Regions from separate parts of the Pseudobacillus badius genome, predicted to be linked through region 1. Evidence: riboswitches for the same ligand, from Rfam matches in the RefSeq annotation. Region 1 holds a riboswitch; the other holds the start of a gene.
The links. A riboswitch is a leader RNA that binds a small molecule or an ion and turns the genes downstream of it on or off. The one in region 1 is predicted to bind cobalamin.
Positions count from the first base shown of each region.

Region 1 (16,351 bases):
AATTCCCCTGCCGCCTTGCGACATGCGTGCGGAGATTCCAAAATCCGCCTGTCCGCCAGATGAAGACCAATACACATCACCCGCTTTCTCGGAATTGCATTGTCCAAGAAAGTCCACTTCGATAGTGGCATTGATCGTCACCATGTTCCGGATGCCGGAAATACGCCGAACATCATTTGTTTCGCTTACGGGAAGCATATAAATGGTTTTGTTTTCATGAAGAAAATCATACAGCTTTTTGGTGCCGTAAGCAAAGGTAGCTGTGGTTTTTCCCGGATAATCCATGCGGCCGCTATTGGTGACGGCACCGCTTTGATACAGTTCCACTAATTGATCAGGGATCATTTCCGTAACAATGGATAGGTTTTGATGATTCTTCAATGAATTCATGACAGCATTTGGAATAGCGCCAAATCCGATTTGCAAGCTATCTCCATCATGAATCAAACTGGCTACATAGCGGCCAATCGTTTCATCTTTTTCTGTAATGACCGGCACCGGCGCTTCGATGAGCGGCTGATGCTGTTCAATCAGCGCCGTCACCTCGGATAAGTGAATTTGATTCATGCCATAAGTTCGTGGCATATACTCATTCACTTCTAATAAAATAGTTTTGGCTTCCTTTGCCAGTGAGGCAGTATAATCACAATTCGTTCCTAATGAAAAAAAGCCGTTTTCGTCCATCGGAGAAACCGTGGCCATAATTACTCTTTGATCCGTTGTTTCCTTTAATAGTTCAGGAACATCCGAAAAGTGATTAGGCAACAGATCAACGGCTCCTTCACGGAAAGCTTGTCTGTCGCCCCCCGATAAAAACATAGAAATGACCTTTAATTCCTCCTGTTTTTTTCTAATGGCCGGACGGGATGTCAGCATTTGGAAAAGACGATTCCTCTTTAAATCTTCTCTTTGCTCTAAAGCTGCCAGCAAGGCTGGCGGCTCACCCGCGATTAAAGGAACGATAATGTCATCGCCTTCCTCAATCAGGCGAACCGCCTCCTCTGCTGTTGTCCACTTTTTGCGATATTGTTCCTCATTTGTCAAGCAGGACACTCCCTTAAGTCGTTAGACGGTTTTTCACACATTCTTTTTCTAATGAAAGAAAGGGTTTGTCTTAATCATATATACTAGCCGCCGGTTGTCAAGCAGTCCTGTTGAACGGGCAAGAAAGCTAAATCAGAGTTCGTCAAAGCCGTTTGCCTCACTTGTTTTCGTATAGGCACGGGATTTTTGTTCAAAAAAGTCTGTTTTGCCGAGATCCACCTCTTGATAAGCGATGATCCAGCGCATTGGATTTGTCCGATATCCTTCAAACGGGGCAGCAAAACCTAGCTGCTCCGCTCGTTTATTGGCCATAAACCGAATGTAGCTTTCCAGCTCATTCATCTGAATGCCGTCTATCTTGTAGCCGATGACGGATTTTCCCCACTCGATTTCAAGCTCAGCCGCCTGCCGGAAGGCTTCCTGTCCGTAAATGCGCAGCTCCTCTGTGTCATATTGCGGATTTTCGTTGAGCACTTCCTTAAAAATCTTTTCAAACAGGCCTACATGAAGCTGTTCATCCCGGTTAATATAATTGATCATCGTGCTTGTCGCAATCATTTTTTGATTGCGTGCCAAATTGTAGAAAAAGGCAAAGCCGGAATAGAAGAAAAGCCCTTCCAATATAACATCGTAAATAATCGATTTAAGAAAGTTTTCGATGGTTGGTTCGTTAGCAAAGGCTTCATACCCTTTTGTAACAAACTCGTTGCGCTCCTGCAAAATCGGCTCGGTGCGCCAAAAATCAAACACTTGGTCTTGTGTATCCTTATCAGCCACACTTGATAAAACATAGCTGTAAGAATGATTATGGATCACTTCCTGCTGGGCAAGAATAATCATTAAAGCATGCAAGCTGGAGTCTGTTAAATAGTCAGCCGCTCTGCCCGCATAATCGGTTTGGATGCTGTCAAGCAGTGCGAGCAAACCGATAATTTTCAAAAAGGCGTTTCTTTCATCGGGCGTCAATTCGCTGAATTGCTGGCGGTCTTTTGTCATATTGATTTCAAACGGCGTCCAAAAGTTGGCAAGCATCCGTTTATACTTCGGATAAGCCCAGCTGAAACGGACATCGTCCCAGTTTAATATATTAGAGCTTCTGCCGTTGATAATGCCTGTAGAGCGGTTCGGTGCGCTATGGTCAATGATTTCTCGTTTTTTCAATTTCATGATGAATTCCCCCTTACGAATGGCAGCTTTCGCATTCTTCGATATCTGAAGCAGTCGACCGCACATAATAAGTTGTTTTCAACCCAGAGTTCCAGGCATCTACATGCAGGTCGAGCAAAGCCTTGGCTTTAATGTCGTTGCGGACGTATAAATTAAAGGATACCGCTTGATCAATATGGCGCTGGCGTTTGGCATTCTGGCGAATGCTCCAATGTTGGTCAATCAGATAAACCGTTTTATAATACCAGGTTGTTTGCGGAGATAAATCAGGCGCCGTCACTGGTATTTTATAGTTTTTCTTTTCTTCCATATATTCTTTGCGGAACACAGGATCAATTCCCGCTGTTGATCCGGCAATCAGCGCGGTAGAAGAATTCGGTGCAACGGCCAGCAAGTATCCGTTTCTAATGCCGTTTTCCTTGACCTTGTTCTTTAACTTCTGCCAGCTTGAGCTCGTGTAGCCTCTTTGTTCAAAATAAGCGCCGCTCTCCCAGTCGGAGCCCGAGAAAATTGGATACGCGCCTTTTTCCGCTGCCAGCTCTGCACTTGCCTGGATCGTTAAGAAGGAGAGCCGTTCATACAATTCATCACAATAACGGACGGCCTCATCGGATTCCCAGCTTAGCCCTTTTAATGCCAGCAAGTGCTGCCAGCCGAACGTTCCGAGTCCGATTCCCCGATATTTCTGATTGGTCAGCTGAGCCTGCAGTACGGGAATACTGTTGATTTCAATCACGTTATCCAGCATGCGCACCTGGATCGGAATTAAACGTTCAAGCACATCATCCATGACTGCCCGTGCTAAAGAGACGGAAGAGAGGTTGCAGACCACATAATCGCCAGGGTCTTTCGTAATCATAATTTTTCCGTCCTCGCTTTTTTCTTCAAGCACGACGGTCGGACTCATGTTTTGGCAGATTTCGGTGCAAAGATTGCTGGCATAAATCATGCCGGCATGTTTATTGGGGTTGGCACGGTTGACAGTGTCGCGGTAAAACATATACGGCGTTCCCGTTTCCAGCTGGGAAATCATGATGGCCTTCATAATATCAATAGCCGGCACTGTTTTTTTGCTTAAATCCGGATGGTTCACACACTCTTTATAGCGTGTTCTAAATGTACCTTCCCCTCTTTTTTCATCAAATGAATCTTCAAGTGAGTATCCCATTATTTTTCTTACTTCATGCGGATCAAACAAATGCCATTCTTCCCGTTTCTCAACTGCTTCCATAAATAAATCCGGTATGGCCACACCTGTAAACAAATCATGCGTGCGGCGGCGTTCATCTCCATTATTCAACCGGGTTTCCAGGAAGGAAAAGATGTCTCTGTGCCATACATCCAAATAAACAGCGATCGCTCCTTGGCGCTGTCCAAGCTGGTCGACAGATACCGCTGTGTTATTCAACTGCTTCATCCAAGGGATAACACCCGAGCTGACATTTTTAAAGCCGCGAATGTCACTGCCCTGGCTGCGGATTTTCCCTAAATAAATGCCCAGTCCTCCGCCATTCTTACTTAAATTGGCCGCATCCGTGTTCGCATCAAAAATCCCTTGCAAGCTATCATCGATGGTATCGATAAAGCAGCTCGACAGCTGGCCGTACGATTTTCCTGCGTTGGCGAGTGTCGGTGTAGCCGTTGTCATGTATAAGTTGGAGAGCGCCCAATAAGCCTCTTTCACATATTGAAGGCGCACAGCTTTAGGTTCATTCATCATCAGCGTCATAGCGATGACCAGCCATCTCTCCTGCGGAAGCTCTGCCGGCTGCTTATCGAGCGTCCGGGCCAGATACCTTTCGCTTAATGTAACAATTCCGATATATGTAAATAGTTGATCCTTGCTGGGATCGATCACTTGGCTTAACTCATGAATTTCCTCTTCTGTGTAAGAAGCGAGCAATTGAGGAGTATAAATGCCTTCCTCCGTTAATAACTGAAGCAGATGCAAAAAATTTCCGTATTGGCTGGTTTGTTCTCCCCGTGTGCTGGCCGCTTGTTTATACAGCTGCTGTAAATGGAGACGGGCAGCCACAAATGTCCAATCCGGCTCCTCGCTTGTGATCCGTTCAACCGCTGAATTCAAGAGCAACTGCCACACTTGCTCATCTGTCCATGCTTCTCTCGTCTCCAGCGTTGCGTTTATTTTACTTTCATAGCTTGATAGTTCAATCTGGGGAAACTCCCTCTGAATTTCAGTAAATATCTTTTCTGCGGTATCTTGGACTGTTTGGATCATGTTTGTTCCTCCTAAACGATAAGTAGTTTAGAAAGAGATTTTTTCAACAAGGCTCTCTTAAAATGAACGATTAAGAAACTAACCTGAAATCATAACAAAGCCTTCAACAAAAAAACCATCTTTCCAATTGAAAGATGGGATAAGAGCGAAGAAGATCATTAACGAACGAAAAAGTGCACAGACCCGCCCGAAACATAAATAAAGAGCTTGCCTGAACAGAAGGTCTTTTTCATTTTCTCCGCGCTTTCTTCCCAACTCCCGAAGAAGAGTAAACGCTGTAAAAAGGCAGGTCTCCTGGCTTGTGCTTCTTCCTTGCGCATTCCTTCCCGTCCATTGGACAGTGGATTGCCGTGCGCTCGTCCACACTTACAGTTGCGGGTACAGCTTCGGTATTTCACCGAATTCCCTATTAAGCTGAAACAGCACCTTTTTACTAAATGTTGATTTTATTTAATTATAAACACTAAATGTTGTGTCCGGATTAGTATAACAATGAAACTTCCCTGAAGCAAGCCCCATTCATTTTTCTATTTCCTTTTGGGTAAAATAATGACTTCGTCTTGATCAAAAGGATCAACGGCTTGCGGAATGACAGCCGTGGTTTTCAAAAATGTTTGATGCGTAGCACTGGTGGGCGGATGTTCTGCATCAATTTCCAGTGTGAAGGGAATGGTTAGTTTCTCCTTAGGCTGAATATCACGTTGAATCGGTAGAGTCATTTCCTTTAACTCTTTATCGTGATAGGAGAAATCACTGTCTTCCCGCACTTCGTGAATTTGCAAATACCAAGAGATAACGAGCGCATCAATCGGCTCTGCTGCTTGGCCGCCGTTAATTAATACCTTTCCTTTCATTTTCTCCCCCGCATGGTAATCTGTTTTTTCCAGAACGGTATCGATGGCGACTCCGCCGATGCCTATGCTGGATAAAATATTTTTCCACATCATGGCTTCCCCCTTTTTTTGATTCCCTATCAGTATAATATTCCCCCCGACTTGTTGTTTAACCTTTTTAATCGTGAGTTTTTTGAATTTTGCATATACTGAAATAAGAAAAAATAATTTGCCATCATCCCATTTTTGATACACACACGAAGAATAGCTGCCGCTCACCTAGTTATTCGTTAAAAACAAGAGAACCTTCTGCAGCGGCAAACTCCCCCAAATCATGGCTGTCATCTAAACAGCTGCTTTAAAACTCCTTGTTAAACAGCGGTTGAAACCATCTAATTCCTCTTTTATTGGCCGGCCAGACTTTCATATCGGCAACTAAATGGCTTAAGTAAGCAATAGAAGCCGCAGCAAAACTGCCGTCAAGATGGGTACTTTGCTGGAACTCCCAGGCAATCCCTGCGAAGCAAGCAGCTCCAATCAAGGAATGAGTTAACGACCGGTGAGATAAAAAGGAGGAAGCGATGATAAATACACTTAATAAAAGCAGCCAAAACACATCCGTGTACCAGGCCGCAGCCGCTAGAGCCGCGCCGGTGATAAAAAGCATGGTGCGCTGTTTAATAAACAGGCGGGGCAATACTGTTAAGCAAAGTCCGACAGCGAAGCCGGCTGACTGAACAAACCCTTCCAAGCTTATGTAACTGTAACCGACCAAGAGCAGTCCGGCCGCAGCAAAAAACAAAATGAGCCACTTTTTTGATATGGTAATCCGGTTAGACAGCTTGCCGTTTACATCCAGATCCGGCGCGAGGCCAGCTATCGCGCCTATGCCGACCAGGGCAGCCGTCGTTAATGGGTCTGTATGAAGATAAACCGCTGTTCCCAGTCCGGAAGCTCCTCCAATCACTAAATGAGCCGATCCTTTCATTTATTGTCATCCTTTTCTTTTTTCTCCATTATAACAAACAAACGTTCCCAATCCTACAAAAAAATAGCATGGATAGATTCACCAATGCTTAGTCCGTCGAGCATGAAATTAGAATGATGATAAGCACATTTGGACAAACTTACTGAAGCTTATTTATGTAGAATCCAAAGAAACAAACTATTCTCTCCAAGTTCTTAACATCAACTAAAAAAGAGGTTCGGAATAAAACCATGACGAACCCCTTTTGCCAGCAAGCTGACACATCTATAATCAGTTATTTCCCTTAGTCCTTCTTCGAATGTGAAGATCGGCCGATAAATCCATCTACTTGCTGCGACAAATCCTCAACCAGCTCTTTCAACAGCTGCTTTTGTTCAGTGGACAGCTTTTGTTTCGCTTCTTCTATATCGATGCCGTTTTTTTGAAAGATATCGCTGACAAGTAAATCGATAATTTTATTAGAAATCACGTTGGGATTCTTAGCTGAATCACTCATGTATCTCCCTCCCTTTCAAGAACACTGTGTCCCTCTACTATATGCAGGAGTCAATTAGAAAGGAACTCTTTCGCTGCTCAATAGGCGCTAGAAAAGGCAATGATCAATCAAAAACAGGCAGAGAAAAAGGATTAGTTTTTCTCTGCCTGTTTTTATTTTCACGATTAATTGGAATGGCGCTCAATCACCTGAAGCAGCCAATCCTGCACGCTTTCAATATATTCTGCGGAAATATCAAGCTCTGCAAGTACCGTTCCCTTGCCGATAATTTTCAGTCCCGGTACAAGTGCCGGCTTTTTAGGATTCATTGAATACACAACCGTTTCTATGTGTTGAACAGGAATCCGAACGTTAGTAATAGGACCTTTGCTGATTAAAAAGCCATTATCCACTTTAATTACGTTCTTTTTCCAGCAATATTCCGTCGCTGTAGCCGTACATTCAAAGGCTGTGTCTTCATTGAGGAAAGGTGTCATTATATATACCTCTTTTTCACTGTATATGGTAGATAATATCAATTGATCAATTATAACCTAACAGCTTTGGGCAGTTTTGTAAATAAAAATTTATCCTCTTGATTAATTTACATAATATAATTATGCTTACCTATTGCTAAAATTCGCAGTCCGTCCCTCTGCGTTCGGCTCTTTATAGACTACTCCTTGAAAAAAATACAGCCCCATTCTTATCGCTGGGGCTTGAGCTCTTCGCTCAGGGAACTCGCTTTATATGACTTTCGCTTTTGTATATACACCTGGTTTTCTCTCTTTCACTTCTCTGATCAGCAGCCTGGAATTTCTTACCTTTAACAGATAAGAAATATTTGAACTAGTAAAGACAGCTACTCGATCCATCTTTCCTGAGATTGTTTCGAGATTCAGCCAGAAATGCTGTTTTGCAGTTTTGCCGACTTTTGTCACTTCTACAATTTCCGCTAACGGAATCTTTACTTGGTTCATTGAATCGCTGACTATTAACATATCTTGATCTATTTTATAGTTTGATGTCTGTTTTTTGCGCTGAAAATAAAGCCAAACAAACAGTGCACCTGTAAGGAGCAACAATAATTCCACTTCATGACACCTCCTCTTTTTCTCCATCTGGCGCCCTTCAAATAACATTTTTCCCATCCCTATTACTGTACCCATTTTTCTACTTTTTACCCATGCAACAGCCCATTCTTTAGAAATAAAATTTTGTTAAAAAGTTTAAGCCAAACAAAAAAAGATAATATCAATACTAAGGTATGCCCATTTTACAGGATGCCGGTTGAGGAGGAAAAAAGATGAAAAAACCAGACGAGGAAAAGCTATTAATCCGTATTACACAGCTTGAAGAAATTGTTCTTGAGCTGTCCGATCGAATAAGACAAATAAGCGAGGAGCTTATAGAAATGAAAAATGAAAAAATTCACTAACAGCAGCCTGACGCTGACCTTCTTTCTTATAGCAGGCTGCTCATTCAAATAGTCAAGCCAGGGAAGCATTCCCTGGCTCTTTATTATGCAGAAGCGCGGGTATGAGCGTCTTTCCGCAGCTCCCGCGCATGCAATAGGCGAAACAACGGAGGCAGGATAAGGCAGACGGCTAAAATTCTCAATACTTGCACTGCGACGACAAATGTTGAGTCGGCCTCAAGGACTACGGCTGTTGTGGCCATTTCGGCTATTCCCCCCGGTGCAAAAGCAAGGGCGGCTGTTTTAAAGTCGATGCCGGTTAGGAACGAAACAAAATAGGCGCAAATAAACATCACTGCAATAAGGCCCACTGTGCTGATCAAGCCCACCGCTAGGATCTGGTGCAGCCCGCTAAACATTTTTTTATGAAAACGGGAGCCGATGGATACCGCGATCAAAACCTGCGACAGTACAATCAAGCTATGCGGCCAATAAGCGATCATATCCTGTCCGGCCAATGAAGAAGCCAGCGATTGAACAAGAGCTGACGCGGTCATGCTGCCGAGCAGCCAAGGCGCTGGAAACCTCAAATACTTGCCGGCATAGTAGCCGCTCCAGCCAGCAAGAATCAAGAAAGCCGTCCACAGCAGCTGAACCGGTTCAAATGCCGCTGCAGGCTGAACAGCTGCACCAGCAGACGGATGCACCGTCCATAACGATACGAGCACAGGAATAAGCAGGATAACGAGAAAGACACGCATCGTTTGGATGATGCTTACTACTGCCGTATTCGCTCCCACCTCTTCTGCCAGAGCCGGCATAGCTGATAATCCGCCGGGAGCGGTGCCAAAAAAGCTCGTCAGCATATCTGACCGGCTGAACCTCCAAAGAATCACACCGGAAAGCAAGGAGAAAAGAACAGATAACCCCATCATCAGCATAATGACAAACCAGTGCGATTGAAAAGCAGTTAACACCGACAAATTAATTTTTTGGCCGAGTTCTATTCCGAGGATTAATTGGCCGATATAGAGCCAGCTCTTCGGCAACTCTTCCTCTGAACGCTTAGGAAAAGCAAAGGAAAGACAGGCTGCTGCAAAAAGCGTCCCCAGCATCCAGCCGATGGACAGGCCGGTTAGCGATAACAAAAGCCCGCCGATGCTGCTCACTAAAAGAACGAACCATTTTCTTGCTTTCATCCAATCCTCTTCTTTCTTTTCTTATTTTCCATGTATCCATTATAATAATGATAAAGAAATAAATAAAATATCGATTTTTTATGATTATCCATAAAAAAATTTTATACCAAAAAGGAGAGAGGTTCTTGGACGAACGCGACTGGCTCATCTTACAAACGTTGTTTAAGGAGAAAAACATGACAAAAACTGCTCATGCGCTCTATCTTTCCCAGCCAGCTTTAACAAGCCGGATCAAGCAAATGGAAAAGGAATTTGGGGTGCAGATTGTCAACCGCGGCAGACGGGGAGTAACCTTTACCCCTCAAGGAGAATATTTAGCCAGGTGCGCCCGCGAGATGCTGTTGAAGATGCAGCATATTAAGGAGAACGTCCTTAATATGGAAAACAAGATGACCGGTACCCTTCGGCTCGGTGTTTCAACATTTTTTACTGATTATAAGCTGCCGGGCCTGTTAAAGCTCTTTAAAGCTGAATATCCCGAGGTTGAATTTAAGGTAATGACGGGATGGAGCAACGAGATGATTCACCTGGCACATAATCAGGACGTGCATGTCGCTTTCATCAAAGGCGATTATAGCTGGAAAGGCGGGAAAAAATTACTGTTTGAAGAGCCCATTTATATCGCTTCCAAAGAACCAATCGCGTTGGAGGATTTGCCGAATCTGCCAAGGATTGATTATCACACTGATCAGAACTTGAAAACCGTCGTTGATAACTGGTGGGCCGAGAACTACACAAAGCCCCCGCTCGTCAGCATTGATGTTGATAAAGCAGGCACTAGCAAAAATATGATGGCCAACGGCTTAGGCTATGCCATTTTGCCCGGCATGCTGTTAAGCGACTTGAAGAACATTCACAAAATAGCCATCCAGACAAGAGACGGCCAGCCAATCATCCGTAAAACGTGGATGGTGTTCCCGGAAGAATACCTGCAGCTGAATATCGTTCGGGCATTTGTTGAATTTGTCGAGCGGACCGATTTGCAGAACATACCATAAGTCGCCCATAAAAGACGGTTGCTTGGCTCCTTAGCTGTGAAAATAAAAAGTGAATCAAACAAAAAACCTTCTTTTCAGTAAATTTTCATTTATGTTCCTTATACTAACGATAATGTTCCATTAAATAATCGGAGGTACAGACAATGAATTCCAAACAAGGAACAAGACAAAGCACTTCCTTTTTATCTGGCTACATCCCAAATCGAAAAGAACGGCACCTCACATTCATCAGTTTGCTTGCCACAGTATGTTTCCTGTTAATTGGTTTTTTGTTCATTTGGTTCAACAAGCAGACGCTCATGGCACAGGAGCACAAAGCTTATGAAGAAATCATTGAACAGCTTGGTTCTATTTCAAGAATGATCTACTTTGCGGTTTTGGCGATTTATCCTGTTTTTCTCTTATTGAAATGGAAACGCCTGCATACGATACAATGGCGGAACAGCAAGCTGAAAAACATTCTGGTGTTTCTCGGAAAAACTCTTAGAAAATGGCACGTGCCTTTGGCCCTTGTCTCAACGGGCGTGATTTTGCTTCATGGTTATTTGGCGATCATTAGGGGATTTAAGTGGGATTTCACGAACCTTACAGGAGTGGCGGCTTTCATCCTGTTAGGCTTTCTCTTATTTATGGGGTTTAAGCGGTTTAAGCGGCAGGATAAAAAGTGGCATTTCAAATTGGCGCTCGCATTCCTTATTTTATTTATGATCCATTCTTCCCTTTAAGAGACTCATCGACAAATAGACATAAAGAGCAGTCCTTGCCAAGCGCAGGGACTGCTCTTTTGTTTATTTATCTCCGGTAAACTACTTTCCCGTTGACGATAGTCATTTCAATGTTCACTGACAGCAGCCCGTCCGGATTTTCCATCTGCAACAGGTCGTGTGAATAAACCGTCATGTCGGCAAGCTTTCCAGGTGAAAGGGTTCCTTTTTTATGTTCTTCATTGGTTGCATAGGCACCGCCGATTGTAAAAAGCTTTAAAGCAGACAGCATAGACAGTTTTTCCTTTTCATTCCAGCCATTATGTGATTGCGCAGGCGACCGTCTCGTCACTGCGGCGTGAATGCCCAGCAAAGGATCTGCCGGCTCTACCGGGGCATCTGACCCGCCTGCGCATAACACTCCATCTGATAGCAATGATTGCCATGCATATAAATATGGCACTCTCTGTTTTCCAAGCCTGTCTTGCACCCATGGAAAGTCTCCAACTACAAACCGCGGCTGAATATCTGCCACTATAGATGGATCGGCTAATCGCTGCATCAAGTCTTCCCGCAGCAAAGAGACATGAATAATCCTGTCGCGGTATTGAACTTTCGGAAATTGATCCAGTATTTTCAAAACATTTTCAACTGCCTGGTCACCGATCGTATGGACAGCAATCGGCATCTCCTGCGCCCTTGCGGCTTTGATCATTTCATAAAGCTCCCGTTGGCTATGCTGTGCTTCTCCTAGCTGATCAGGCGCATCATCATACGGTTGAGATAGAAGAGCCGTTCTTCTCCCAAGCGCCCCATCGGCAAAAATCTTAATGGCGCCTATCTGCAGCTTATCGTTCCCATAACCAGCATGCATGCCCCGTTCCTTTAAACGGGGCAAGAATGGATGGTCAATCAGGAGGTTGCAGCGCAGTCCTTGCTGCTCTTCATTCAGCAGCTCGTCATATAATTGATAGGTCTGATCAAAGCCGCCTAAGTAGAGCGGATCATTCGTATGCACACTCGTTATTCCGCACTTGCTCACATGGTGCATCGCCTGCCTTAACCCTGTTTTTAATTCGTCGTATGTCAGCTCCGGTATATGCTCCGTAATCAGCCTGGAAGCTGATTCAAGCACAAGCCCGGTTGGCCTTCCTGTTCTTTCATCAAGCACGATGCTTCCTCCTGTTGGAATTGGCGCAGAAGCATGATAATGACACACTTCAAGTGCTTTGCTGTTTACAAGAAAGGCATGATGACAGACTCGTTTTAAATAGATAGGGCAATGCGGAGCCACATAATCCAGCTCTTGAATCGTCGGAATGGCTCCATCAATGAATAGATTTTCATCCCAGCCCATTCCTAACAGCCATTTCCCGGGAGGCGTCTTATCCGCTCTTTCTTTTATTCTCTCTAGCATGTCCTCTTTAGAAGCGACGCCAGTTAAATTCAAGTCCAAGTATTGAAAAGCAATCCCCGACAGGTGAAGATGGCTATCAATCAGTCCGGGGGTTGCCATTTTCCCTTCTAAATCAATGATCTTTGCACCGCTTCCTCCCCAATGCAAGATCATCTTTTGATGAGTCCCCATGTCAGCCACCTGTCCATTTTCCACTACAACTGCTTCCACTAACGGTTGATTGGCATCAAGTGTATAAATCGCCCCGTTCGTATAAATGATTCTCTCCATACTCTTCCTCCTCCATCTACCATTGAAGGCCATTCCCCTTATATATGTAAAACTGTTCACTTTCCTATCAATATTTCAAATACACTGATAATTGTAATTGTATCATATCTTTTCCTGTTAAAAATAGGATTTCCTTTGAATCAATGCACGTAAACCAGCCCTAGACGCTCAAACGGCATCTAGGGCAGAGACATTCACTTTTATTTCACGTTCGTCAGCTTTAGCTGTTGGCAATAGCTGCTTGCCTGTGCTTGAATATCTGCAAATATGCAGCTTATTTTTTCAGGAGGGAGCGGCGGGCTGAAAAGATAGCCCTGTACTTGATAACAATTGTTCTCCCACAAAAAGGAGAGCTGTTCCATCTCCTCTACCCCTTCGGCAATAACAGAAAGGCAAAGGTGCTCAGCAATCGCAAGGATGGTAGAAATTAACGCCGCATTATGTTTATCTGATGGAACATGCTGGACAAATGACCGGTCAATCTTTAAACAATCGATAGGCAAATCCTTTAAATAATGCAAGGAAGAATAGCCCGTCCCAAAGTCATCTACAGCGATACGTATTCCTAGCTTTTTCAAGTCAGCTAGCATGCTGGCTGCATAGCTCATATCCGTTGTCATGCTTTCTGTAATTTCCAACTCCAGAAAATGAGGGGCCAAATCTGCTTCTTTAAGGCTATCTTTAATTATGTCCACGAGGTTCTGCTGAAAAAATTGCCGGGTAGATAAATTGACTGCTACACCTATATGCGAGATTCCCTGATTATGCCATTCCTTTAACTGCTGACAGGCTGTCTTTAATACCCATTCACCGATCGGTGCAATTAAGCCGGTTTCTTCGGCAATCGGTATAAACTGGCCCGGAGAAATCCAGCCTCGTTCCGGATGCTTCCAACGGATCAGCGCTTCAAATGAGACAATGTCCCCTGTACGTACATTCACTTGCGGCTGATAATCAATATGCAATTCTCCTTTTGCAAGAGCTTTATGCAAATCATGCTCCAGCATCAGCCGGTCGATGAACTGCTTGTCCATAGCTTCCTGATAAAACTTCAGCCGCTGCGTTTCCTTCTGAGCTTCATATGCCGCCATCTGAGCATGCTTTAGGAGTTCATCTTCATTTGTTCCGTGCTCAGGGTAAAGGGCAATTCCGATATTTACTGTCATATTCAGCTGCAAATGCTGGACTTGAATGGGCTCCTTCATTAGCTCCTGCACTTTTTCACAGAGATTGAGCACCTCTTCTTTATGGTCAACAGAAGTAAGAAAAATGGTAAATTCTTTTCCCCTCTTCTTCCCTATGAATATATTGGAAGAAACGAGCGAGTACAGGCGTTCAGCAACAGATTGCAGCGTTAAGTCACCAAAAGTATGACCCAAAGACTCATAAATAGTATCAAAACGGTCAATTTCAACAACAAGGACTGCTTTTTGCGAATCCGGTTCATTAGTTAACGTTTGACCCAGCTTTTCTTTAAAATAACGAACGTTTGGGAGCTTTGTGCGTTCATCATGATAGGCCATATAATGAAGCGATTCTTCAGATTCCCGCAGGCGCCGCTCCGCTTTTCTTACTCTTTGAAACGGCTCTTCCACCGACGTATAGTACAGAGCTTTTAATAAACAATAAAAACCGGTCAGCTGAAACAAATGGCCAATAAAATTCGTAATATCATATACACTCTTATAAGAAGTAAACATGGAATCACCGATAATTAAATAGACCGAAGCGATAATCATCATAAAATTGCGGGTTTTTGCTTTGCTAAAATTTTTCACCAAAAATAAAAAACAAAAACATTGCAGCAAAATCGCCGTATATTGCAAGCCGACCTTTATACTTGTTGGCCCTGAGCCTTCAATCACTAATTCTGGCAGCAGCTGGACAGGATAAAAAATAAGAGCAATCCAACTGGCCGCATAAACCAAGGCCAAACTGTATGAAATCCAGCGGTACGAGGTATTTACTTGCCTGTCCGGTATTAAAAGGATCATAAGCAATCCAAAAGCCTGCGTCAGCCTGGAAATCATATAGAACCAGGTCGCATTGTAGGGAGTACTTTCCATGAGAAAAAACGGCATCCCTTTATAAGTAATCGCGTGAAACATTTCCAGCCAGCCCACCGAAAAGAACAGGGCCCCTAACCATAACCGCTGATTGGATAAAATGTATGGAGAAATCATCCATGCCTGAACAGCAATAGCGAAAGATGACCCGATAATGAAAATTTCAAAAATCAAATGGAGGATCACATAATTCCGCTCGTCAAAAATAGCAAAAAGTGATTCTCGAAAGCATAAAGCAAGAACTAAGAATAAGAGGGGGATCAGAATCCCCCAGCCATCCACTTTCCAAAACTTATCTGTTATCCTTCTCTGCTCCAAAGGAGGCTCTCCTCTCACACTACCTAAAGTTTACAAACCAATCACAGCTCTTTCTCCAATTGGGACAGCAAGGCAATCACGCGGTCAGATGCCTGCTGTAATTGTTCAAAAGCTTGCTGGGCTCCTGCTTCGTTCCCTTGCTCATAATTTTGAACGGCTTGTTTTGCGTAATAATGCACGGCTTGATGAGGTTCCTCCAGTTGTTGAAAGGCCGGACGATTTTTAACTTGGGATGATAATTCGCCATAATACCAGCGGCCGAGCCGGCAAGATTCATAAGAAGACACTTGACTAGAATTAATCTCCTCTATGTTAAGCAGCATATTGTATATTCTCCACTTCCAAAGTAGATGATCTGTTTTAGCTACTTGAACAATATCTTTGTCATGCAGCTTTATGTTTGTATCAAAGAAAGTGAGACGGTATTCATCCATTTGTCTGCTTAACTCAAAAATTAACTGAGCGGTTTCTTTGGCAATGCTTTGCGAAAGCGTGCCAAGATCAAACATTGCTGAATTCCGCTCGGCAATTTCCATAACAGCAGATGTCTGCTCTTGCGTCATTGCAGCGATCTGTGAGGTTGACTGATTAATCTCCTGCATTGTTAAAACGATCTTCTCCAGCGCCTGATCAGCAGATTGGGCTTCAGCCACACTGCGCTCCACCAGCTTTTCTGTGTTGCTCATTTGCTCTGTCACAACATGAGAGACTTTTTGCAAGGATTCCATATTGGATGTAATTTGCATGGTTTGTTCTTTCGTATGCTCAGCCAGCTTTCGGACCTCGTTGGCTACAACGGCAAACCCTTTTCCATGTTCGCCAGCGCGCGCGGCTTCAATGCTGGCATTTAAAGCGAGCAAATTGGTTTGCTCCGTAATTTCCCGGATCACTTTCACGATACTTTGCGTTTGTTCAATTTCATCGTTTAACTGATTCGCCTGCTCCGTTACGTGTTTGTATACTTGGCCTACTTGCTGAATGTCTGCTAGCGCTCCATTGATGACTCCCTTGCTTTCTTCTGCTGAGCGTACGGCTTCATCTGTTCGTTCAGCTACCTTAACAGAATGATTGGCTACCTCCATAATCGATGCACTCACCTCTTCTGTAGCAGAAGTGATGCTGTAGCTTTCTTGAATCATATTATCCATTCCTGTAATCAGCTGTTTAGTCGTATCCAGCTGGGTCATTTCATTCAGCATGCCGGAGACATCAAACA
Region 1 covers NZ_MWMM01000004.1:84,575-100,925, reverse strand. Annotated here, with positions in the region: gene B1A98_RS09480 (acetyl-CoA hydrolase/transferase family protein) at 1-1,044, opposite strand, end outside; gene B1A98_RS09475 (ribonucleotide-diphosphate reductase subunit beta) at 1,177-2,211, opposite strand; gene B1A98_RS09470 (ribonucleoside-diphosphate reductase subunit alpha) at 2,225-4,450, opposite strand; cobalamin riboswitch at 4,718-4,895, opposite strand; gene B1A98_RS09465 (sporulation protein) at 4,978-5,397, opposite strand; gene B1A98_RS09460 (metal-dependent hydrolase) at 5,642-6,271, opposite strand; gene B1A98_RS09455 (hypothetical protein) at 6,555-6,767, opposite strand; gene B1A98_RS09450 (hypothetical protein) at 6,932-7,243, opposite strand; gene B1A98_RS20440 (hypothetical protein) at 7,493-7,840, opposite strand; gene B1A98_RS20910 (hypothetical protein) at 8,053-8,184, shown strand; gene B1A98_RS09440 (AbrB family transcriptional regulator) at 8,268-9,362, opposite strand; gene B1A98_RS09435 (LysR family transcriptional regulator) at 9,488-10,360, shown strand; gene B1A98_RS09430 (hypothetical protein) at 10,504-11,085, shown strand; gene B1A98_RS09425 (amidohydrolase) at 11,153-12,751, opposite strand; gene B1A98_RS09420 (bifunctional diguanylate cyclase/phosphodiesterase) at 12,952-15,135, opposite strand; gene B1A98_RS09415 (methyl-accepting chemotaxis protein) at 15,177-16,351, opposite strand, start outside.

Region 2 (16,351 bases), on a different contig from region 1:
AGGGGAATGATTAGATGACTTTATTAAATGATGTATTAACCTACAACGAAAAATTTGTCAGCGATAAAATGTACGAGGAATTTACGACCGATAAGTTCCCCGATAAACGTGTCGTTATTTTGACTTGCATGGATACGCGCCTTGTCGAATTAGTAACGAAGGCAATGAACTTCCGAAATGGGGATGTAAAAATTGTCCGCAATGCCGGGGCGATTGTTAATCATCCGTTTGGAAGTATTATGAGAAGCTTACTTGTAGCGGTTTATCAGCTGCAGGCCGATGAAGTGCTTGTCGTCGGCCATCATGACTGCGGAATGAGCACCTTATCAAGTGAGACTATTCTTGGAGTAATGAAGGAGCGGGGCGTGCAAGATGACACGATCGATACCCTTCGCCATGCCGGCATCGACGTGGATCATTGGCTTGAAGGATTCAGCAGCGTGCAAGAAAGTGTCAAACACAGCGTCGGCATGATTAAACAGCATCCGCTCATGGTGAAAGATATTCCGGTACACGGACTAGTAATTGATCCAGAAACCGGAAAATTGGATCTCGTTGTGGACGGTTACGAAAAAGAAATCGCTCTTTAAAAAACATTCCATAAGTAAATAAAAAGGCAGCCTGTATCCTAGTCAGGCTGCCTTTTTATTTAAAATGACTGGCATTGATGCCGCCTTTCTGTTTTCCTGTACTGCTTACAGCTGTACGCCCACCGGTGTGTACAACGGACGGCAAAGCGCTTCCAGCCTCTGTGCCTCTTCATGGGTTACAGCTATTAAAAAGCAGGTAGCCGGCCCGGCAGATTTGCCGGCATCCAAAGAGCACTGAATATGTTCTATTTGCAACTCTTCATTATTAGTTACGTTTCTCATTTCATGAATAATCCCTTTAGAGCCAACAGGCCAAACACTTTTCACTCCCTCTGCCTCGAGCACTTGCCTAAATAAGGACAAAGGAGCAACATAGTCCGGCTCAGCGAGCACCTCCGGACCGACAAGCGGTTTTCCGATCACCGCATAGCAAACAGCTTCTCTATCGAACGGTTCTGCTCTGTGAATATGGCGTCCGATCACCGTAATGCTTACCGCTGATTCACTCATCGTGAAATTCGTTTCTGTACTGCCCGTGATTTCAATCCGGCATCCCGCTTGGTCAGCCGCTCTCTCTATTCCTTTTATTAAGCTTTTCCAAGCCGTTTCACCTGCAAAGTTTTGCAGAACGGCAGCAAACGGCTCTCCCCCTGCAGCCAGACATTCCATTAATGCCACACGCGCGGAGAAATAGCCAACCGTTTCGTAGTCTGCCTTTACGGTATCGCCCGGCTTTTCGCCAACTGAACCGCTGTTATCCGCTGCAAGGACGAGACCATTTGTATAAATGACATCCCGCTTCACGCTTGGATACCGCTAAAGTGCTTTCTAAATAATTCTTTCAGGCGAGGCAAAGCCGTCCAGGCAAGAAGACCATTCAACAGAGCGGCAACCAGCAGCGAAGGAACAACACCTGCATAAAATCCCCAGCCTATAACGAAAATGAATGGCAGCGGGAGAACGAGTCCATTTAACAAAATAAATACAATGACAGCTATCACCCGTTTATTCATCCTATACAGCGCAGCGAACAGCCAAACGGCTCCCGCCATTTCAGCAGCGATGAGCAAATGCAGCGGTCCCATGGGCATGCCGCCAGTCAGCGCCGAAATTAAGTGGCCAAAAGCAGCAACAAGAGCCCCAGGCCCGGCACCAAGCAGGCCGGCTGCCAGCAATGCCGGAAACGAATCAAATGCAACGCTGGTGACAATTCCTGCCGGTACTTTAATCATCCCGCCGACAACCGACAAAGCCGTAAATAAAGCGAGCCAGGAAATATGTTTGACACTCACTTTTGATCTTCCTTCCTCTTTCCGTCACGAAAGACTTTGGCGCTGCGGATATACTCGACATCTTTTACACCGAGGCGGAAATTAATCACGCGGCCAATAGCGAAGAAATAATCAGAAAGCCGATTCAAGTATTGAAGTGTGACCGGATGAATCCCTTCCTCCTCGCGCATTAAAGCCACGACTAGGCGCTCGGCGCGGCGGGTTACCGTCCGGGCGATATGAATGGCGGCAGCAGCTTTCGACCCTCCCGGCAAAATAAACCTTTCCAGCTCTGGTGCCTCTTTAATGTATTCATCAATCTTTCTCTCAAGCTCGCTGACAGACTCCGGCTGCAGCTTCCACTCCCGCTTTCCGGAAACCGTGGCTAAATCGCCTCCGCAATCAAACAGCTCGTGCTGGATGGTCTCCAAATCAGCAAGGATATCCTGGAAGGCTTCCTTATCGGCATGCAGCTCAGCCATGGCCTGGCCGACAAAGCAATTCGTTTCATCCACCGTTCCATAAGCTTCTACGCGTAAATGGTCCTTTCCTACACGCCCGCCGATAATGCTCGTTTCGCCTTTGTCTCCTGTTCTTGTATATAGTCTCATTGTTCTTCCCCCTTGTTTTTTATGATTTGCGGCAACCCGTACCATATTTGGATCACCTGGCAAGCCTGCTTTGCAGCCGCCTGAAAACACCAGCCGGCTGCATCCCGCCACCTCCGGTCAAATGCATTAGCCGGTACAACTCCTTTTGTCATATCTGTGCCAATAAGAATTAATTGCCTGTTCTTTTCTTTGCTCTCCCAGTCAATCCAGCCAGTTAATTGCTCATTCCACACTTGCCGGGCAGATTCGGCGTCCTCTTCCTTTTCAACAAGCCGGCGGACATGCCGTTCAATGCCTTCTAATACTACAATCGGCTCTGTCCACTTTTCCAGTTGGCCCGCATGGTAGAATGAATGCCAGATATGCGGCTTTTCTCCAAGGCTGTAAGCCTCTTTCACCCATTGCTTTTTTCCGTTGAAGGCACCGCCCGTAACGAGATGCATCTTTCACCCCTCCTTAGTGCAGAAAGCGAGCCAGTTAATTCATAGCCGCGGCCATTCTCTACTTTCCATTCCCAAAACCCCTTCTTCTCAGGTGCCACTGCTGTCAGTAAATGGCGGATGACTCCTCCGTGGGTGATGATGGCTGTACGCTTCAGATTCAATTGAGCGAGAAGCTCCAGCCACCTGTTCCATCCTGCCATCACACGGCGGCCAAATTGTTCATAGGTTTCCCCGCCCGGAAGCGGACTAGAGAAAGGGTCCTGCAGCCAGGTTTTATACTCTTCTACATGTTCTAATTCCTGGTGGGTTTTTCCTTCCAAAAAACCGAAATTCATCTCACGGAACTCTGGCCATGTGTCGATTGACGTGTCCCTCCAAAAGAAGGCAGCCGTATCCACACAGCGCTGCAGGTCGCTTGCGATGATCTTTTCATAAGACGGGATGCCATTCCTTAGACGCTCCAGCTCTTTCTTCCCGGTTTCGCTCAATAGCGAATTTGTCCAGCCGCTGAATGCTTTTTTTTCATTATCTGTTGTTACGCCATGCCGATAGAGACCAATAACCACAAGATCATCCATAAACATCCTTCCGCTCCTTCCAAACTGGCACCAAGCAAGTCCCCCGTAATGCCGCCAAAGTGCTTTAACGCTCCTCTGCGGGCAAACAAGAAAAACAAATAAGCCAGGAAAGCCAATAATAGCAGTGACAACAGGCTCTTAGTCCAAGCAAAAAAGAGACCCGCGATCACGATCGTCCAAAAGCCGTAGCCAGCAGCAAGACGGCTGTCTTTTCCTTGCTGAAAAAAATAAGCAATTCCTTCCTGTTTGGCCGGTGCTACTCCGTTTAGCAGCAGCCCGGTGATCATTTGGCTGTAAAAAGGAATCAGTATGATAAAATAAACAACCTGGCTATTTCCGAACAGGAAAATTTCATAGATGAATAGAAAGCGGGCAGCCAGCAGCACAATCAGCGAAAGAACCCCGAATGCGCCGACACGAGGATCTTTCAATATTTCCAGGCGCCGGCTTCTGTCCCGATAAGAAAAAAAAGCATCACTTGTATCGATCCAGCCATCCAAATGCAGCCCTCCTGTCCAGAGGATAGGCAGCAGCCAAAAAAGAAACGCACTGCCAAGCGGGGAGAGCGGCGACCACTCGATCAGCAGCAGAAAGAGGGCGCCATATACGATTCCTTTTGTTAAGCCAAAAAGCGGAAACATCCGCAAGGCGGCCCGCAAATGGACGGCATCAACCGGCAGCTCGCGGCGGACCGGAACAGCAGAAAAAAATTGCACGTTCAGCAAAAAACCGTTCCAATAAGGCTTCATTGACCTGCTGCCCTCTCCTCTTTTTCAACAATGGCAAGAAACTGTTCCCAATCAAAATACTTTTGCAAATGCTCAGCCAGTTGATTATATGTTGCTTCTTTATTGTTAAGCAGCTTTTGTTCTTCCGGCTGAGACTTGACAGACGGAACGGACAAGGCATCTTCTTCTTCGAGCTGGTGATCTGCTAAATAGGGAAGAACCGCCAGAACAGGAATCCCTGTTTGCTTCTCAAGCCACTGCTTTCCTTCCTCGAACAAAAGCGGCTCCCCATGAAATTTATTTACGATTAACCCTTTCACCCGGCTGCGTTCATGCGGATCAAGCAAAGCAAGAGTGCCAACGACGCTGGCAAACAGGCCGCCGCGCTGGACGTCTGCCACCAGAATGACCGGTACATCAGCCAGCTCGGCTACTTTCATGTTCACAACTTCCCGATCCTTGAGATTCATCTCTACCGGGCTGCCGGCTCCTTCAATGACCACGAAATCGGAAAGCCCGGCAAGTTTTTTCAGCGAGTGCTGAATGGTCTCTACTGCCTGATGGTAATATCGCTCACGGTATTTCATGCCTGACACCACTTCTATCCGTTCACCAAGCCACACAACTTCCGATCCGCCGGGCTGCACCGGTTTTAATAAAATCGGATTCATCTCAGGCAGCGGGTCAAGCCGGCAAGCTTCGGCCTGCAACACTTGTGCCTTGCCAAGCTCTTTGCCGTCTTCCGTTATGTAAGAGTAATTGGTCACGTTTTGTGATTTGAAGGGCGCCGGCTGAAAACCTTTTTGCAGAAGCAGCCGGCACAATGCGGTCACTATCAAGCTTTTCCCTACATTAGAAGCCGTTCCCTGAATCATAATTCCTTTCATGCGTTTGCCCCCTTCTTTTTTGCAAGCGGATATCCATGCTCAACCAGCACGGCAACCGCCGCCTCTTTTACAAGCCATTGATGAAGCTCTCCTAATGCCTTTGCATAATGAAACACAAGCGGACTAGCAAACGGTTCATAGGATAATTCATTGGAAACGATCACAACCGCACCGGCCGCTTTTCTGATCTGATCAATGCCTGACTGAATCTTGCTTTGAATGTTCTGATAGAAAGCTGGCTGCACCCAGTCATTTTCATCTCTGCTGCTGGTAAACCATTCGTTTGTTAACCATGTCGTCAAGCAGTCTATTAATACTGTATCCTGTTTTTTAAAGTGTTTGGCCGCATCGCCAACAGCAACAGGCTGTTCCCAGGTCGTCCACTGCCTCCCGGATTCCTTCCGTTCCCGTTGATGAGAGCGGACCCGGGCAGCCATTTCTTCGTCTGTCACCTGGCCGCAAGCTACATAGTGAAGGCAGCCTCCCAGTCTTTCCGCTTCTAAAAAAGCTTGTCTTTCAGCTGCCTTGCTTTTTCCGCTGCGTACGCCGCCAAGAACAATCGTCAATTGTGCTTTTTCCATTCTAGCAGCGCCTCTCTCAACTGATTATTTTCCGCTTCTGTTTTGACAGAGGTCCTCAGCCACCGGCCGGCAAGCCCCGGATAATTGTATGTATGGCGAAGGACAATCCCTTTTTTCAGCAAAAAGAGAAAAAGCGGCTTTTGATCCTCCAGCACAGGGTCCCGGAGCAAATAAAAATTCACGACTGAGCGGGTAAACTGAAACCCTTGCTTTTCCAGAAACTGAAACATTCTTTCTCGTTCAGCTGCAATTCTTTTTCGAGACCGCTCAGCAAAGGATGGATCGGCCAATACCGTTTCTGCTGCCTTTAAAGCAATGGCATTTATGTTCCAGTGAGGGCGGAAACGCGCAATTTGCAAAGCAAGCGGTTCAGCCGCCAGCAAATAGCCTATTCGCAAGCCGGCAATTGCATACATTTTCGTTAATGACCGCAGGATGATGAGGTTCGAATAGTCTTGAAGGAGCGGAACAACGGTGGAGGAGCCGGCAAAATCATAAAATGCCTCATCGATCACCACTTTGCAGCCGGATGAAGACAAGCATTCAAGCAGCTGGGCGATCTCTTCTACCGGAAAAGCAAGGCCGCTCGGATTATTTGGCGTACAAATAAACAAGGCCGCCGCATCATGTGCTTTAGCCGCCAGCTCATGAACTGGAAGGGAGCCCCCTTTATTCAAAAAAACATTGTCTATTTCGCAACCATACACCCGGCAAGCCGCCTCATATTCTGAAAATGCCGGCTGAGCAATGACCACCTTTTGGCCGCGCCAGAGTTGGCCGAGAAATTGAATCAGCTCTGCTGCACCGTTTCCGAGCACCACTTGCTGGTCAGTCACTCCATTCAGACGGGCAATCTGGCCTGTAACGGTCTGTCCGTACGGGTCCGGATAATCAGACACGGAGGCCAGCCAGCTTTCCCAATTTGCTTGAAGACTCGGCGGCGGGCCGTATGGATTTATATTCACACTGAAATCTGTTATACATTCCGGCTGATCCATCTGCAGACTTTCATAAAGATGGGCCGGATTAGAACCATGAGCGGGCCACTTCATAGCCAATGCCTCCAATCCACATCATCAGTAAAAATAAAAAGGAAGATCTCTCCATAATCCGATTAGCAAGCACGATATCCTCCGCTGTTTTTTGCCTGAACGGCTCACCCATCTCAGCTCGATGGGAAACCTGGCCTTTATAAGTATTGACTCCGCCAAGCTGGATGCCAAGCAGACCGGCAACCGCCGCCTCACACCAGCCGCTATTGGGGCTTGGATGCTTTTTGGCATCCCGGCTGACAATTTGCCACACGCATTTTTTAGAATACGAGCTTTCCGGAAACGAGCAAAGCATCAGCAAACTCGTTAAGCGAGCCGGCAGCCAGTTCACCAGATCATCCACACGTGCAGAGGCCCAGCCAAACTGTTTGTAGCGTTCATTTTGATAGCCGACCATGGAGTCGCACGTATTAATCGCCCGATACAGCATCGCTCCGGGAGCTCCGCCAATGAGAGCCCAAAACAGCGGAGCGGTAACGCCATCGCTGGTGTTTTCGGCAATTGTCTCGATAGCTCCCCGTGTAATCTCCCCTTCATCCAGCCGTTCTGTATCCCGGCCGACAATATAGGAAAGCTTGATGCGCGCCTCTGTCATATCGCCGCTTTTCAGCGGCTGGTAGACACTCAGCCCTGCCTCCTTTAAGCTGCGGCAGGCAATCGTTGAAGCAATGATCATCGCCTCAGCTGCCACACCGGCAGCGGGATGAAGACGATAAAAGGCAAAAACGAGCAAAAAACTGGCCGTGCCCGTAACAAAGAGAACCAAAAAAAGCATGATCACTCCTTTTCCACGTTTAGCCGTTCCTTTATTGAGCCGCTGCTCAAGAAAATGAATCAGTGAACCAATCCACCGGACCGGATGCGGCAGATGGGGAGGATCGCCAATTAAGCGATCCAGAAAAAAAGCGATGGTCGCAGCGAGAAGATGATAAATCATGTTTTTTTCTCTCCTCTCTGGTTGCTTTCCAGAGCCTCGACTGTACACTCATAAACGGCCTTTCCAATCGCTTGGCCAAGGGGAGAAATTGTACCGGCAAACGCCTGGTGTGCGCCCCTTTGTGTGGCTGCGATCAAAATACTATCAGTAGAGGTCCCTGTCGCCTGCGAGTTCGTCAGCGGATCTTTCACCTGCTTATCAAGCAAAGCCTTCACTTTTGCTTCTGTAGCAGTCATAACCGCTTGAACAAATGCTTCTTCGGATAATTGCCCGTTGGCAAATACCCATGTATTGATCGTTCCCGGCAAAAATGCCCGGTTATGCTCGATAGACCGCGATACATCCACCGCATTGCCGACACCCGCGGTAACGACCGCAAACACTGAGACGTCTTCTACTTCTATAAACCGGCAGGCAGCTGTGTCCAGTTGAACCGCCGTCATCATGCCAACCGTCTCATTTATGTCAAATTGATAGCGCTTTAAAAACGCCTTCATATCTTCCTTATAAGCATCATGCCAATAATTTTTATCGACATGACGATTAACAAAACTTCGATGCCAGCCCCAGCCCGCTCCAATAACTCCGGCTGATAGGGTTTTGAGCAATATAGGCGACTCAAGAGCGATCCATTCGCCTGTCTGTTGCACACATGTTTCATCAATGCGGATTTCTGCTTCTTCCTGAGCCGTCTTTTCAGGAAGAATACTCATTTGCGGCTTCGGAACTTCCGGATGAGGACGCTGATGAATAGCTGTTTTATACACTTTTTGGATGGATTCCTCTTTCAAAACCTCACTTGGCAGGCCGAGCCCCGACATCCGCCCTTCTTCCATAAGCAATAGCCTGTCACAATACAAAGAAGCAAGATTTAAATCATGAAAAATCGAAATAACGGTGAGCCCTGTTTCATTTGCTGTTTTCTTCAGCAAATCCAGCAGTTCTTTTTGAAAAGATAAATCTAAGTGGTTGGTCGGCTCATCCAGCAGCAAAATTTCTGGTTCTTGCGCAAGTGCCTGAGCAAGAAAGACACGCTGACGCTCACCGCCAGACAATTGTTCAATAGAGGATTCAGCAAATTGGAGGGTGCCGGTTTGCTTCATTGCTTTCATAACAGCCTGCTCATCTTCCTTGCGCCATACAGGAAAGATGCCGCTTTGATGGGCATAACGCCCAAGAGAAACGGTTTCTCTTACAGTGTATGAAAAAGCTTGCGGGGTCATCTGCGGAAGAACGGCAAGCTGTTTCGCCAGCTCCTTTGGCGTGTACTCCTTGATCTGCCGGCCATCTACCGCGATAGAGCCGCGGCTGGCAGGAACGATGCCGCTAATCATTTTTAACAGCGTGGTTTTGCCGCTCCCATTGGGCCCTAATATGCCGAAAATTTCTCCTTTTTGAACAGAAAATGATAGTTCATGCACGATCAATTTGCTGTCATAGCCGCCGCTTAGCTGTTCTATCTTAATCATGCTGTCCCTCTTCCTTTCCTTTGCTTGCGAAGCAAAATAATGGCGAACACCGGGGCACCGATGACCGATGTAATCACGCCAATCGGCAGTTCGGTGGGAGAAATGACCGTACGGGCCACCAAATCAGCCAAAATTAAAAAACCAGCGCCGGCCAACATGGACAGAGGCAGCAAATGGCGATGGTCCGGCCCCCAAATCAGGCGAATAAAATGAGGGACGACCAAGCCAACAAAGCCGATGGTTCCCGAAACAGCCACGGCTGCTCCTGTTAAAATGGAGCCGGCCGTCAGCACAATCAACTTCTTTCTGCGGACATTCACTCCTAGATGCTGGGCCTTTTCTTCACCAAACGACATTGCATTTAATTCAGCCGCATGGACCATCAGCAGGAAGGTGCCTGCCAGAAAAAACGGCAAGATAAGCTGAATATAATCCCAGCCTCGCATAGACACACTGCCGAGCAGCCAGCCGATAATTTGCCGGAGCTCCTCGCCCGTCAAAGCAATCATTAAAGAAATGATCGCTCCTGAAAAGGAGCTGAATATAATTCCTGTTAAAATAATCGTTTCCACCTTCATCGACCGTTCAATGGCCTGGGCAAACAATATAACAATGAAAATGGTCACAATCGAAGCGGCAATGCTGACAACAGGCAGCGTAAATCCGGATAGCCATGGAAGCTGTATATTAAAAAACAGCACCATAACCGCACCTGCAGAGGCACCAGATGATACGCCAAGCGTGTAAGGATCAGCAAGCGGATTGCGCAGCAGCCCTTGAAAAGCGGCGCCTGCCACCGCCAAAGAAGCTCCGACAAGACCAGCTAACAACACTCGCGGAAAACGGATTTTCCAGACGATGTTATCAAAGGAAGCGTCCACTCCATCGAGCGGCGTTCCGAAAAAATGATGGGATAATAAGAAAATGATATCCCGAACCGGAACTTGAACCGTTCCGATCGAGATACCTGCAAATACTGAGACAATAAAAAATATAAAGACAAACAAGTACGCCGAAAGTTTATTTTTTGAAAACATCTGGATAAATTGCTTCGGCAAGTTCTTCTACTCCTTCAACAAGACGCGGACCCGTACGGTTAACGAGATCAGCATGAACGTCATGAACGTCTTTGTTTTTAACAGCAGTTATCGTTTCCCAGCCTTTGCGGCTAAGTACTTCTTCCACTGGCTTTTGCGTGTAATAGCCATGTGTTGTAATAATAACATCCGGATTTTTCTTAATAATCGCTTCCTCTGTCATTTGTCCCCAGCCATCTTGATCAGCTGCTGCATTTTTTGCATGAATCAGATCAAGCATTTCCTGCATGAACGTATTTTTTCCTGGCGTGTAAATTTCGGGAGCCGGCGACACTTCGATAAATACGCTTTTTTCTTCTTCTTTTTTAATTGCTTTCGCTTTTTCGGCGATTTCAGTTAAATCCTCTTTCATGTCCGTGACGATATCTTCTGCTTTGTCACTTGTGCCTGTCGCTTTGCCGATCATTTTAATAGAATCGTACACTTCATCAAAATTTTGGGCATCGTTAACGACGAGCACATCAATTCCCGCTTCCTCCAGCTGCTTAAAACCTTCCTTAGCGTTATGAGCGGAGCCGTGGGCCAATACAAGATCCGTGTCAAGTCCGATAATTTTTTCGATATTATATTCCATACCGCCCACTTTTTCCTTGGAGCTCACTTCTTTTGGATAATTGTCGTTATCGGATACCCCTACAATTTCCTTGTCTAAATCCAGCTCATAAGCGATTTCGGTATTACTTGGAATCAGAGAAACAATCCGCTTCGGTTTTTCCTCAATGACAACCTCTTTCCCATCAGCATCTTTAATCGTTACAGGAAAAGCCGCTTGCTCGCTTTCTTTCGGCTGATTGGCTTTCTCTTCTTTTTCAGGGGCGGCTTTGTCACTTCCGCAGCCGGCCAGCAAACCCGCAGCCAGCATAAAAGACAACGTATACTTCGATAACTTCTTCATTACTTTCTCTCCCTCATTCTTCTAAAAAATATCCATAAAAAAACACCTCTACGCTGTGGAGAGATGCAGTGAAAAAGGACCGCCCGGCAACAAACAATAAGCAGGCCGCTTTTACACCACCCTATCCGCGTAGGTTACCGGTGCTCTAAACCAGGCAGGTTTTCTGGCTTATGAAATGGCTGCATTTCATTCACAGTGGCGGGACCGCGCTGGACTTTCACCAGCTTGCCCTTTTAAAAAGCCGGATCATTCGGCTTTACCTGGTCCAAATTATGTAGTTTTCCGCTTAGCTACATTATACACAAAAAAAACTTTACTTTCATACAATTTTAAAATCATTCTTCGCTTGCTGGCACTAATTTTTTTCATCATTCTTCACCTTTATGTTTTAGAAAAACCGAAAGTGGAATAGGATAATAAAAAAAGGAAGGAGCGGTAAAATGAATCTTGCCACTTTAATTGGACTGGTTGTTCTATTGCTTGCCATTGCTCTTATTTTAGTGTACTTTCTTCGCCAAGCCTTCGATTCCTCTGATACAAGCCGGATTGACGAGATGCCTGAAGATGATCCTTATTTAAACGATCGCGATCAGGCGCATGACCGCCATTTGTAATCCCCGCTAAAGAAACACAAGAATACAATAAAAATGTTTTCCCAAACATCTGATAAACCAAAAAATCCATCCGGATAAGCGGACGGATTTTTTGGCTTAAATGAAAGAGTAATTACCGTTCAGCAACCGCCGGTGAATCGGCGATTTCAAGTATCGCTTGCTTCATAATTCCAGCCATTCTTGTTAATTGTTCATAGCTGGAGGCAAGCGGCGGCATGAACACTATCACATCACCAAGCGGCCGGGTCAGCATCCCGAGCTCTCTCATCCGCAATGTCGCCCGGTAAGCCACCCTCTCTTCAGAAGGAAACGGCTCCTTCGCTGTTCGATCTTTTACCACTTCAATCCCGCACATAAAGCCTAGCTGGCGTACTTCCCCCACATGCGGCAGCTCGGCGATTTCAGCTAACAATTTAGTGATATACTCCGCTTTCTCAGCAGCTTGCTTCACTACCTCTTCTTTCTCAAATATATCGAGGTTTGCTAAAGCAGCCGCACAGCCAAGCTGATTCCCTGTATAAGAATGACCATGAAAAAATGTTTTCATCTCGGCATAATCTCCGTAGAACGCTGCATAAACCTCTTCTGTCGTCAGCGTAGCAGCAATCGGCAAGTACCCTCCCGTAATCCCTTTGGCCACTGTCATAATGTCCGGGGCTACGTCTTCATGCTCTACCGCAAACATCTTGCCCGTGCGGCCGAATCCGGTCGCCACTTCATCAACAATCAAAAGAATATTAAATGCTCGGCAAAGCCTCTCTAATTCCTTTAAATAGCCAGGAGGCATAATATGCATGCCGCCTGCCCCTTGGACCATCGACTCTACAATGAGCCCGGCAATCTCGTGATGACTTTCTTTAAACAGCGTCTGCATAGCCGCGAGCGACTCCTCCTTCGCTGTTTGTCCGTCCCCTGAAGGATGCCAGCTTGCTGATGGAAACGGCACTGCAAATGAATCGAACATTAATGCGCTGTATACGCGATGATAAATGTCGATGGATCCTACGCTGATCGCCCCCACCGTATCGCCATGATACCCGTTTGCAAGTGTAACAAATTTTGTTTTTTTCTCTTTTCCTTTGTTTTGCCAATATTGATAAGCCATTTTGATCGCTATTTCTACCGACTCCGCTCCGCTGTCTGAATAAAATACACGCGTTAAGTTATCCGGTGAGATCTCGATCAGCTTTTCAGCTAATTGAATAGACGGCACATTGGCGGCTCCAAGCAAAGTCGAGTGGGCAATCTTTTCAAGCTGCTCCTTGATCGCCTGATTAATTTCCGGACGGCGGTGACCATGCACGTTCAGCCATAAAGAAGAATAGCCATCTAAATATTCGTTTCCATAAATATCCCGCAGTACGATCCCCTCACCGCTCTCGATAATCAGCGGGGCTTCCTCGTAATCCTTCATTTGTGTAAACGGCAGCCACATATGCTTTTGGCTAATTTCATATAAACGCGTTGCGTCCACTTTCGATCCCCTCCATCAGTCTGTCAAATGCCCAATTCTTAACGATTTCAGAACGTCGTCCGCGTTCCTGAAGAGCCTGTTGAATATCTTCAATGAATGGAATATGCCCGATCACAGGAAGACCGGACCATTCCTGAATCACCCGCATATTATCCTGCTCCATGGTCTTTTCCCCTGGAACGATGCTTGAAAAGACAAGGCCGGCAATTGGCAAGCTCCTTTTCTGAAGTGCTTCAATGGTCAGCATCGTATGATTAATGGTCCCGAGCCCTGTCCTTGCTGCAATGACGACCGGTAAAGCCGCTTCTGCCATCACATCAATCACGCTGCTTCCTTTCCTGTTCAGCGGAACAAATACCCCTCCGGCTCCTTCTGCTAAGACAAGCTGCTTTCCCGCTGATCGTCTTCGAATTTCCTTAACGATCGCCTCTTCGTCAATTATCGCTTGCTCTTCCTCAGCCGCTAAATGAGGAGAACTGGCTTTTTTAAACAAATATGTATGTAATTTTTCTCCTCTCATTTCCGGAAGCAACTGATACATATCAACATCTGGCGCCCTCCACTCACCATTTTTCCATTCCGCTCCGCTTTGCACAGGCTTGTATGGGACAGCTTCTATTCCTCTTTCCCTCAAACCGTGAGTAAGCAAAACCGTGGCAACCGTCTTTCCTGCATCCGTATCTGTACCTGTGATAAAAATGCCAGGCATGAAATTCACTCCTTTTTAAAATTGGTAAACCATATTTACAAAAATGTTAACATATGAAAAAATGATAAACAATCCTATTTTTTAAAGGAGTGAAAAAAGTAAAATGAAAACTTATGAGATTGTTGTTTGTGCGCTTTTTGCCGCCCTAATGGCTATTGGCGCCAATGTGTCCCCTTTTTTGACGATCGGCGGCGTGCCGGTTACATTGCAGCTGATGTTTGCTATCCTGGCCGGCGGATTGCTCGGAAGCCGGCTCGGCTCCTTCTCCATGATGGCTTACGTATGTATCGGGCTTGCCGGCGCTCCCGTGTTTGCCCAATTTAAAGGAGGTCCGGCAAGCATTCTCAGTCCCACATTCGGATTCGTGCTTTCTTTCATCGCAGTAGCTTATGCGACAGGCAAGCTTCTCTCAGAACCTGCGAAAAAAGCGGCCTATTTATATACAGGTGCCGTTGTTATTCTTTTGAATTATGTTATTGGCACTCATTATATGTATGCCGCCTTTAGATGGTGGGCGGAGGCTCCGCAAGGATTCAGTTATGCTGTCGCCTGGTCGTGGATGGCTGCCTACTTGCCGCTTGACCTTGCAGTGATCGCTTTGTCTCTCGCTTCTGTGCCGAAGATTCGTTTAGCCTTAAGCAAACGGAGTGTTTATATAATAAAAGAGTAAATAAATTTTTTCCCTCCCTTCTTGATTTCTCTTCATAATCTTCCATTTTCTGTGTATAGTTGAAGTATTGCTACGGATTAGAGGAGAACCTAATGAAGATAAGAGAGTGGGATCGCAGTTTAAAAGTTCGTTTAATCGGGGAAAGCGTCATGAATGTGACCTTTTGGATGTTCTTCCCTTTTCTTGCTATTTACTTTGCCGAGGAATTTGGGAAGGGCAAAGCCGGAATGCTTCTTATCCTTTCCCAGCTATTTTCAGTCATTGCTAATCTGGCTGGCGGCTATTGTGCAGACCGCTTCGGCAGGAAGCGGATGATGGTGCTGTCATCTTTCGGACAGGGACTGGCTTTTCTTATTTTTGCTTTTGCCAATTCTCCATGGCATGAATCAGCGCTTCTTGGCTTTTTCGCCTTTTCTATTGCCAGCGTGTTCGGCTCCCTTTATTGGCCGGCAAGTCAGGCAATGGTGGCTGATGTAGTGGAAGAGAAAGACCGGAGTGATGTCTTTGCTGTTTTCTACACCTCAATTAATATAGCAGTCGTCATTGGTCCTATCCTTGGCGGCATTTTCTTTTTCACCTACAGATTCGCATTAATGCTGTTTGCGGCCCTTACCTGCTTCTCGCTTGCTTTTACCGTTTGGAAATGGATAGCAGAAACCAACCCAGGGGTCTTACAAGCCTCCTCAGCTAACAATAACAAATGGTACAGCGTGATTATTGCGCAAATCAAAGATTATCAGGTAATTGTGCGCGATAAAATTTTCCTGTTGTTTATCATCGCGGGAATTTTGAGCTCCCAAACCTTCATGCAGCTCGATTTGCTCATTCCTGTTTATACAAAGGAATCCATTGATATCCAAACCATCTTTTCACTTGGTGATTGGGTGGTTTCTATTAGCGGAGAAAAAGCTTTCGGGCTGCTTGTTTCAGAAAACGGGCTGCTTGTCGCCTTGTTTACAGTCGCTATCTCCAAATGGGTGTCACGCTTCCATGAAAAAAATGTCTTTGCCGCATCCTCTATTTTGTATGCAGCTTCGATGTGGATGTTTGCCCTGACTGACTGGTTTTGGGGATTTGTGGTGGGAATGGCTGTATTTACTCTTGGTGAATTATTAATTGTCGGGCTCCAGCAAAGCTTTATTTCCGTGCTCGCGCCTGAGCATATGCGTGGCCAGTACTTTGCTGCTGCCAGCCTGCGCTATACGATCGGCCGCATGATTGCTCCTGCAGCCATTCCTTTGACTATGTGGATTGGCTATTCTTGGACGTTTTCACTGATTGCCGTGCTTTCTTTGACAAGTGCTGCCATTTACTATTATATGTTTATCCTTCACAGTCAGAGGAAAAAGAGTGAATCTTAAAAAGGGCAGGCTCTCAGACTGGAGACAAACTCAATGAAAATGAAAGTTTGTCTCCAGTCTTTTTTGTTTGCTCACGGATGGGACCTGTTGATTTCCATTCTAATCAACAGAGTGAACAACGCTAAGGCAGCCGTATAAGAAAACTTACTTGAAAATAAATAGACTAAACGCTTGAGCATGCATTCGCAGATGCTTACTTTCACTGCAATGAACCTCAAGAAAATGGCCCAAATCATCGCCTCAGAGAGTCTATCTTTCTTTTAAATGACTTAAAAACCATCTACAACACGAAAGAGGTTCGGAATCATCTCATTCCGAACCTCTTTTGTCGACAAACTGAGGGCTGGACCCGGCCCTTCCTTTTTATAAATTTATGACTGCTTT
Region 2 covers NZ_MWMM01000009.1:39,078-55,428, reverse strand. Annotated here, with positions in the region: gene B1A98_RS14245 (beta-class carbonic anhydrase) at 15-590, shown strand; gene B1A98_RS14240 (AIR synthase related protein) at 696-1,394, opposite strand; gene B1A98_RS14235 (ECF transporter S component) at 1,391-1,882, opposite strand; gene B1A98_RS14230 (cob(I)yrinic acid a,c-diamide adenosyltransferase) at 1,879-2,472, opposite strand; gene B1A98_RS14225 (bifunctional adenosylcobinamide kinase/adenosylcobinamide-phosphate guanylyltransferase) at 2,469-2,915, opposite strand; gene B1A98_RS14220 (histidine phosphatase family protein) at 2,867-3,499, opposite strand; gene B1A98_RS14215 (adenosylcobinamide-GDP ribazoletransferase) at 3,451-4,242, opposite strand; gene B1A98_RS14210 (cobyric acid synthase) at 4,239-5,108, opposite strand; gene B1A98_RS14205 (bifunctional adenosylcobinamide kinase/adenosylcobinamide-phosphate guanylyltransferase) at 5,105-5,689, opposite strand; gene cobD (threonine-phosphate decarboxylase CobD) at 5,671-6,741, opposite strand; gene cbiB (adenosylcobinamide-phosphate synthase CbiB) at 6,716-7,678, opposite strand; gene B1A98_RS14190 (adenosylcobinamide amidohydrolase) at 7,675-9,147, opposite strand; gene B1A98_RS14185 (FecCD family ABC transporter permease) at 9,144-10,205, opposite strand; gene B1A98_RS14180 (helical backbone metal receptor) at 10,168-11,139, opposite strand; cobalamin riboswitch at 11,276-11,418, opposite strand; gene B1A98_RS20515 (hypothetical protein) at 11,580-11,753, shown strand; gene bioA (adenosylmethionine--8-amino-7-oxononanoate transaminase) at 11,866-13,188, opposite strand; gene bioD (dethiobiotin synthase) at 13,205-13,936, opposite strand; gene B1A98_RS14165 (biotin transporter BioY) at 14,040-14,606, shown strand; gene B1A98_RS14160 (MDR family MFS transporter) at 14,699-15,967, shown strand; gene rraA (ribonuclease E activity regulator RraA) at 16,339-16,351, opposite strand, start outside.
Region 2: it holds a riboswitch for cobalamin, as region 1 does, so the genes downstream of both, B1A98_RS14180 (helical backbone metal receptor) here and B1A98_RS09470 (ribonucleoside-diphosphate reductase subunit alpha) in region 1, are expected to answer to the same signal.